One region of the Bacillus sp. M13(2017) genome, then DNA from elsewhere that is predicted to be linked to it. Evidence: a T-box and tRNA genes for the amino acid it is inferred to sense, from the RefSeq annotation. Region 1 holds a T-box; the other holds one or more tRNA genes.

Evidence for each region. The T-box of region 1 lies ahead of proS (proline--tRNA ligase). A T-box ahead of a tRNA ligase gene usually reads a tRNA of that ligase, here a tRNA-Pro.
Region 2: it encodes a tRNA-Pro, which carries the amino acid that the T-box ahead of proS (proline--tRNA ligase) is inferred to sense. The anticodon was not compared.

The regions. Positions count from the first base shown of each region.
Region 1 is NZ_KZ268508.1:126,399-129,775, reverse strand. Features, by position in the region: gene CGQ22_RS20020 (LPXTG cell wall anchor domain-containing protein) at 1-48, shown strand, start outside; gene proS (proline--tRNA ligase) at 165-1,595, opposite strand; T-box leader at 1,643-1,849, opposite strand; gene CGQ22_RS20010 (YesK-like family protein) at 1,943-2,236, opposite strand; gene CGQ22_RS20005 (alkaline phosphatase family protein) at 2,391-3,377, shown strand, end outside.
Region 2 is NZ_KZ268518.1:26-3,402, forward strand. Features, by position in the region: partial or broken rRNA gene CGQ22_RS27455 (23S ribosomal RNA) at 1-80, shown strand, start outside; rRNA gene rrf (5S ribosomal RNA) at 183-298, shown strand; tRNA gene CGQ22_RS27465 (tRNA-Val) at 304-379, shown strand; tRNA gene CGQ22_RS27470 (tRNA-Tyr) at 388-471, shown strand; tRNA gene CGQ22_RS27475 (tRNA-Gln) at 483-557, shown strand; tRNA gene CGQ22_RS27480 (tRNA-Lys) at 562-637, shown strand; tRNA gene CGQ22_RS27485 (tRNA-Leu) at 652-732, shown strand; tRNA gene CGQ22_RS27490 (tRNA-Gly) at 762-836, shown strand; tRNA gene CGQ22_RS27495 (tRNA-Leu) at 853-941, shown strand; tRNA gene CGQ22_RS27500 (tRNA-Arg) at 945-1,018, shown strand; tRNA gene CGQ22_RS27505 (tRNA-Pro) at 1,029-1,102, shown strand; tRNA gene CGQ22_RS27510 (tRNA-Ala) at 1,119-1,191, shown strand; tRNA gene CGQ22_RS27515 (tRNA-Ser) at 1,212-1,304, shown strand; tRNA gene CGQ22_RS27520 (tRNA-Ser) at 1,360-1,452, shown strand; tRNA gene CGQ22_RS27525 (tRNA-Met) at 1,474-1,550, shown strand; tRNA gene CGQ22_RS27530 (tRNA-Asp) at 1,554-1,629, shown strand; tRNA gene CGQ22_RS27535 (tRNA-Phe) at 1,638-1,713, shown strand; tRNA gene CGQ22_RS27540 (tRNA-Thr) at 1,723-1,795, shown strand; tRNA gene CGQ22_RS27545 (tRNA-Trp) at 1,802-1,872, shown strand; tRNA gene CGQ22_RS27550 (tRNA-Ile) at 1,883-1,959, shown strand; tRNA gene CGQ22_RS27555 (tRNA-Asn) at 1,968-2,042, shown strand; tRNA gene CGQ22_RS27560 (tRNA-Glu) at 2,044-2,115, shown strand; gene CGQ22_RS27565 (CBS domain-containing protein) at 2,245-2,664, shown strand; gene CGQ22_RS27570 (DUF3965 domain-containing protein) at 2,986-3,377, shown strand, end outside.

The sequences.
Region 1 (3,377 bases):
TTCCTAATCGGTATGTTACTATTTATTCGCCGTAAAAACGTAAAATAAGAACAACATCCTTCCATCTAAATAACACATGAAATAATGTATAAAACTAAAAAGGACTTTGGATTGCATTTTATTATGCAGTCCAAAGTCCTTTTTATCACCTATCAGAAAAAGTATTAATACGCTTTTCCCCAATACACCATTTGTTTAGCGTCTTTACCACAACAAATACATTCTTCAGCTAAATGCTCTTGCTCAAAAGGCATACAACGTGAAGATACTCCAACTTCTTCTTTTAGTTTCTCTTCACAAGTTAATTCTCCGCACCACATTGCCTTAATAAATCCTTGTTTTTCGTCAGCTATTTTTTTCATTTCTTCGAAATTTGTCGCAACATACGTATTTTCATCACGAAACACTTTTGCTTTATTAAATAAAGAAATATGAATTTCTTCAAGTAATGCTGGAATACGTTCTTCTAATTGATCCATTGGTACAAACTCTTTTTCCTTCGTATCTCTTCTTACAAGTACAACTTGTTTCTTTTCAATATCTTTAGGGCCAACTTCTAATCGAATTGGAACCCCCTTCATTTCATACTCATTAAATTTCCAGCCTGGTGTTTTATTACTAGCATCTATTTTTACTCGTGCAACCTTTTGAATATGTGCTTGTAACTCTGTTGCTTTTGCTAAAACTCCTTCTTTATGCTGAGCAATTGGTACAATAACAACTTGCACTGGAGCGACTTTTGGTGGCATTACAAGTCCATTATTATCACTATGAACCATTATTAGCCCGCCTATCATTCTTGTTGATACACCCCAAGATGTTTGGTGCACATATTGCCACTTACCGTTACGATCTAAAAACTTAATATCAAATGCTTCTGAGAAATTCGTCCCAAAGTTATGAGAGGTTCCTGTTTGAAGTGCTTTTCCATCATGCATTAAACTTTCAATTGTATAAGTTGCCTTTGCTCCAGCAAACTTCTCTTTTTCTGTTTTTTGTCCTTTAATAACTGGTATTGCTAAATAATCCTCACAGAAAGAAGCATATAAGTTTAAAATATTTAATGTTTCAGCCTGCGATTCTTCTGCCGTTTCATGGATTGTATGACCCTCTTGCCATAAAAATTCAGTCGTACGAAGGAACGGCCTAGTTGTCTTCTCCCAACGAACTACTGAACACCACTGATTATATAACTTCGGCAAATCATTATAGGATTGCACAATTTTTGAAAAGTGCTCACAGAATAAAGTTTCAGATGTAGGACGTACACAAAGTCTTTCCGCTAACTTTTCATCTCCACCATGCGTAACCCATGCTACTTCAGGAGCAAATCCTTCAACATGATCCTTCTCTTTTTGCAATAAACTCTCTGGGATAAACATTGGCATATATACATTTTCATGGCCAGTTCCTTTTAACTTCTCATCCATCACCTTCTGCATATTCTCCCATAAGGCATAACCATACGGACGTAAAATCATGCACCCTTTTACACTTGAATAATCAACAAGTTCGGCTTTTTTTACAATATCGGTATACCACTGCGCAAAGTCCTCTTCCATCTTCGTAATGGCTTGCACTTGTTCTTTTGCCATAGTCAGTCTTCCTCCTTCTAGAAAATACAAAAAAGCCCGCATCCCTAAATAGGGACCGAGCTTTGCCGGCGTTACCACCCTGATTCATGCACAAAAATTGCGCATGCTCTCTTTTTGATAACGGGAAATTCCCGCTGCATATGCAGAACTCAAAGGCAGGTTCCATATTACCTTTTTAAGAATCTTTCAGCCTGACGGATTCTCTCTCTGCTAAAAAGGTTGAACATGTACTAATCCTTTTTCATCGTTATAACGAAATAAATTTGTTGATTATCATAATACAAATTCTTTTTTTAAACAATAGCTAATTTTCTTATTTTTATATATTCTTTTCATTTTTTGCAGTTTTATACGTAGCTTTTCCGCGTAATTTTCACAAGTTGATGTGCAATCATACCGATAAGTGTACCAAGTAGGACGAAGAAACCAATAAATCCATATCCCATTCCTTCCCACCCACCAATGACCATCATTGTAACAGGAAAGGACGCTAAACAAAGAAGTATTAAACTAAGTGCAAATATAATATCAAACTGTTTGTCTGGAAACCGTTTCTTTAGTAAATATGAAATAGCAAATACAAGGATAATTGTGATTCCGCCAATGATGTAAAAGATACCAAATCCATCTAACAAATCCATAGTGTTTCCTCCTTCCATAGATTCCCTTATACTTAATTATATGTTTAATTTTTCTGAAAATAAATAATAAATTTTCACCTAAAAATATATTTTTATTACTAGGTATTAATAGTAATATATAATAATAGGTTTTATATAATCAGGAGGGAACTTTATGGATAAAGCATTAACAAACCACGTCATTATTTTATCATTCGACTGTTTATCAGCTTTAGATTTTCCTATACTACAAAAACTACCTCATTTCCAATCTCTAATAAAAAAGGGCACGATTGTCGAAAAAGTAGAACCAATTTATCCTTCTGTAACATATCCAAGCCACTCAACAATCGTAACTGGTAATTACCCTAACAAGCACGGTGTTGTTAGCAATACGTTACTTCAACCAGGGCGTGAATCACCTGATTGGCATTGGTATCGAAAATCAATAAAAGGAACAACATTGTATGATGAAGCGCGCAAAGCAAATTTAACGACAGCTGCCCTTCTATGGCCTGTTACTGGAAGAGCGAACATCGATTACAATTTACCAGAAATTTTTCCAAATAGACCTTGGCAAAATCAAGTGTTAGTTTCCTTATTTAGCGGTAGCCCACTATATCAATTAGATTTAAATCGTCGTTTCGGCCATATAAGAAATGGTTTATCACAACCAGAGCTGGATGATTTCGTCCTCGCCTCTGCTGTGCATACAATCCAGACGAAAAAGCCTAATGTCATGTTCGTACATTTCACCGATCTAGACACACAAAGACACTATCACGGCTTTGAATCTAACGAAACAATAGCTGCTATCCAGAGGCACGACGGACGTCTAGGGAAAATTATTCAAGCACTAAAAGAAAGTGACCTATACGAAGAAAGTACAATTATTGCCCTTGGTGATCATAGCGCTTTAAGTGAAAACAAATCCATCCAATTAAATGTGCTATTCCATCAAAGAGGACTTATATCTCTTAATAAAAAAGGAAAATTAGTAGACTGGAAAGCCTATTGCCAAAGTTGCGACGGCTCTGCCTATGTATATGTAAAGGACAAAAATGATACGGATACAATTCGGGAGGTACAACTACTCCTTGAAGAACTACTTCAAAATAAACAAAACGGAATTGAATTTATACTTCATGATGAAGCTGCCAAA
Region 2 (3,377 bases), on a different contig from region 1:
TGATCAGGTTGATAGGTTCGAGGTGGAAGCATGGTGACATGTGGAGCTGACGAATACTAATAGATCGAGGACTTAACCATATAATATGTAGCAAATGTTATCTAGTTTTGAAAGAATATAAAAAACTTGTTGACTTTCGAGGTCAAATGAGTTAAAATGATTCTTGTCTTAAATGAATACAGTCTGGTAATGATGGCAGAGAGGTCACACCCGTTCCCATACCGAACACGGAAGTTAAGCTCTCTAGCGCCGATGGTAGTTGGGACCTTGTCCCTGTGAGAGTAGGACGTTGCCAGGCAAAATGGAGGATTAGCTCAGCTGGGAGAGCACCTGCCTTACAAGCAGGGGGTCGGCGGTTCGATCCCGTCATCCTCCACCATATATGTCGGAGGGGTAGCGAAGTGGCTAAACGCGGCGGACTGTAAATCCGCTCCTTCGGGTTCGGCAGTTCGAATCTGCCCCCCTCCACCATTCTTAATTAATGGGCTATAGCCAAGCGGTAAGGCAACGGACTTTGACTCCGTCATGCGCTGGTTCGAATCCAGCTAGCCCAGCCATTAAGAGCCATTAGCTCAGTTGGTAGAGCATCTGACTTTTAATCAGAGGGTCGAAGGTTCGAGTCCTTCATGGCTCACCATTTTAATGAAATATGCGGGTGTGGCGGAATTGGCAGACGCACTAGACTTAGGATCTAGCGCCTTTGGCGTGGGGGTTCGACTCCCTTCACCCGCACTTTTAATAAAATAACTCATACATGTCTTGCGGAAGTAGTTCAGTGGTAGAATACAACCTTGCCAAGGTTGGGGTCGCGGGTTCGAATCCCGTCTTCCGCTCCAATTTTCAATATGACATGCCGGGGTGGCGGAACAGGCAGACGCACAGGACTTAAAATCCTGCGGTGGGTGACCACCGTGCGGGTTCGACCCCCGCCCTCGGCACCATATGCGCCCGTAGCTCAATTGGATAGAGCGTTTGACTACGGATCAAGAGGTTAGGGGTTCGACTCCTCTCGGGCGCGCTTTTATTAACGGGAAGTGGCTCAGCTTGGTAGAGCACCTGGTTTGGGACCAGGGGGTCGCAGGTTCAAATCCTGTCTTCCCGATATTCCCAAAAAACATGGGGCCTTAGCTCAGCTGGGAGAGCGCCTGCCTTGCACGCAGGAGGTCAGCGGTTCGATCCCGCTAGGCTCCACTTTATTTAATATATGTCTCGGAGGTATACCCAAGTTCGGCTGAAGGGATCGGTCTTGAAAACCGACAGGCGGTGAGAATCGCGCGGGGGTTCGAATCCCTCTACCTCCTCCATTTTTTCTTTAATGGTTTAGACATATAATAATAAAATATTTATTTTTTCCTTCATGGAGGTATACCCAAGTTCGGCTGAAGGGATCGGTCTTGAAAACCGACAGGCGGCGAGAGTCGCGCGGGGGTTCGAATCCCTCTACCTCCTCCATTTTTTAAAACTTTATATTGTCGCGGGGTGGAGCAGCACGGTAGCTCGTCGGGCTCATAACCCGAAGGTCGCAGGTTCAAATCCTGTCCCCGCAACCAAATGGTCCCGTGGTGTAGTGGTTAACATGCCTGCCTGTCACGCAGGAGATCGCCGGTTCGACCCCGGTCGGGACCGCCATTTATGTTGGCTCGGTAGCTCAGTCGGTAGAGCAGAGGACTGAAAATCCTCGTGTCGGCGGTTCGATTCCGTCCCGAGCCACCATTTTTTTATGCCGGCTTAGCTCAATTGGTAGAGCAACTGACTTGTAATCAGTAGGTTGGGGGTTCAAGTCCTCTAGCCGGCATCATTTAGGGGCATAGTTTAAAGGTAGAACTGAGGTCTCCAAAACCTCCAGTGTGGGTTCGATTCCTACTGCCCCTGTAAAGTATATGGGCCTATAGCTCAGCTGGTTAGAGCGCACGCCTGATAAGCGTGAGGTCGATGGTTCGAGTCCATTTAGGCCCACCATATATTATTCCGCAGTAGCTCAGTGGTAGAGCTATCGGCTGTTAACCGATCGGTCGTAGGTTCGAGTCCTACCTGCGGAGCCATGGCCCGTTGGTCAAGTGGTTAAGACACCGCCCTTTCACGGCGGTAACACGGGTTCGAATCCCGTACGGGTCATACAAAAAAGAGTCAGCATTATGCTGGCTCTTTTTTATTTTGTTAATCCTTTTTATTACGTTACTTTCCAGAAATAAATAAAGGAATTTTGGAAAAGCTATGGTATGTATAAAAAGGAGGAAATAAATAATGACACGAGTTAGAGACTTAATGAGTACCCATATTGTACATTGTACACCGCTAGACAATGTATATGAGGCAGCTGTTAAAATGAAGGAAGAATCAGTTGGATTAATTCCAGTTGTTGAAAATGAGCAAGTTGTTGGGCTTGTTACTGATCGTGATTTAGTCGTTCGAGGGATTGCTGAAAAACATCCTGGATCTAATAAAATTACAAATGTGATGACAACAAATATTATCTCAGTTTCTCCAAATGATTCTATTGAAAAAGCTACAGAGCTAATGGCACAGCATCAAATTAGACGATTACCAGTAGTTGATAGTGGTCAACTTATTGGCATGTTAGCACTAGGAGATTTAGCTATAAGGGAATCAGCAGATGATCAAGCTGGATTTGCCTTGAGTGAAATCTCAGAGCGTACAGAGTAAATTGAAACTTTAATTAACCGAGAGTTTAATGGTCACTCATAAAGAGCTAAATTATATATAAATTTCAGATACATTATTCTAGCATATATGGATTAAACTAATATGTTAGCGTGATGTATCTGAGACATTATATAATAAGGATACGGTTAATAATTTCGACATTTTTTTAAAATTTGTTATTCTTAATTTTTAATAAGAGAAAAGATGATATACTGATAGATATAAGTATTATGATAGATTTTGAATATAACAATATTAATTTTTAGTGGTGCGATAATAAATTAATATTTCCTACATAGATGAAAAGGGAAGGGGAATTATATGAAGGCTGTACAGGGCGATCCAAATTGGAATTTGGTTACAGATACATATATAGAACCAAATAATTTCGCTGAATTATTTTCTTTGCTTGTACCTTGTCACCCAAAAGGTGAGGGGAAAGAACGAACTATATTAGTATGGAAAGAGAAAGAATTTTATAAAGAAGAAAATTTAGCGGCATTTATCGTATATGGCATGAATAAAGCAAAGAAATTACCGCAGTTTCATAAAGATGAAATTCCAACTTTAGTGCGTATTCTTCGCTTATGCCAAGAGATTGGTTGGTATGAAGAGGCAAATGATTTTATGATAGCGCAAGGATTAGCTGAGTTTGTTCATACTTCATTGGAATATGAAACATGGGATCTTTTGACGCAATCAGTTGCTTTAAA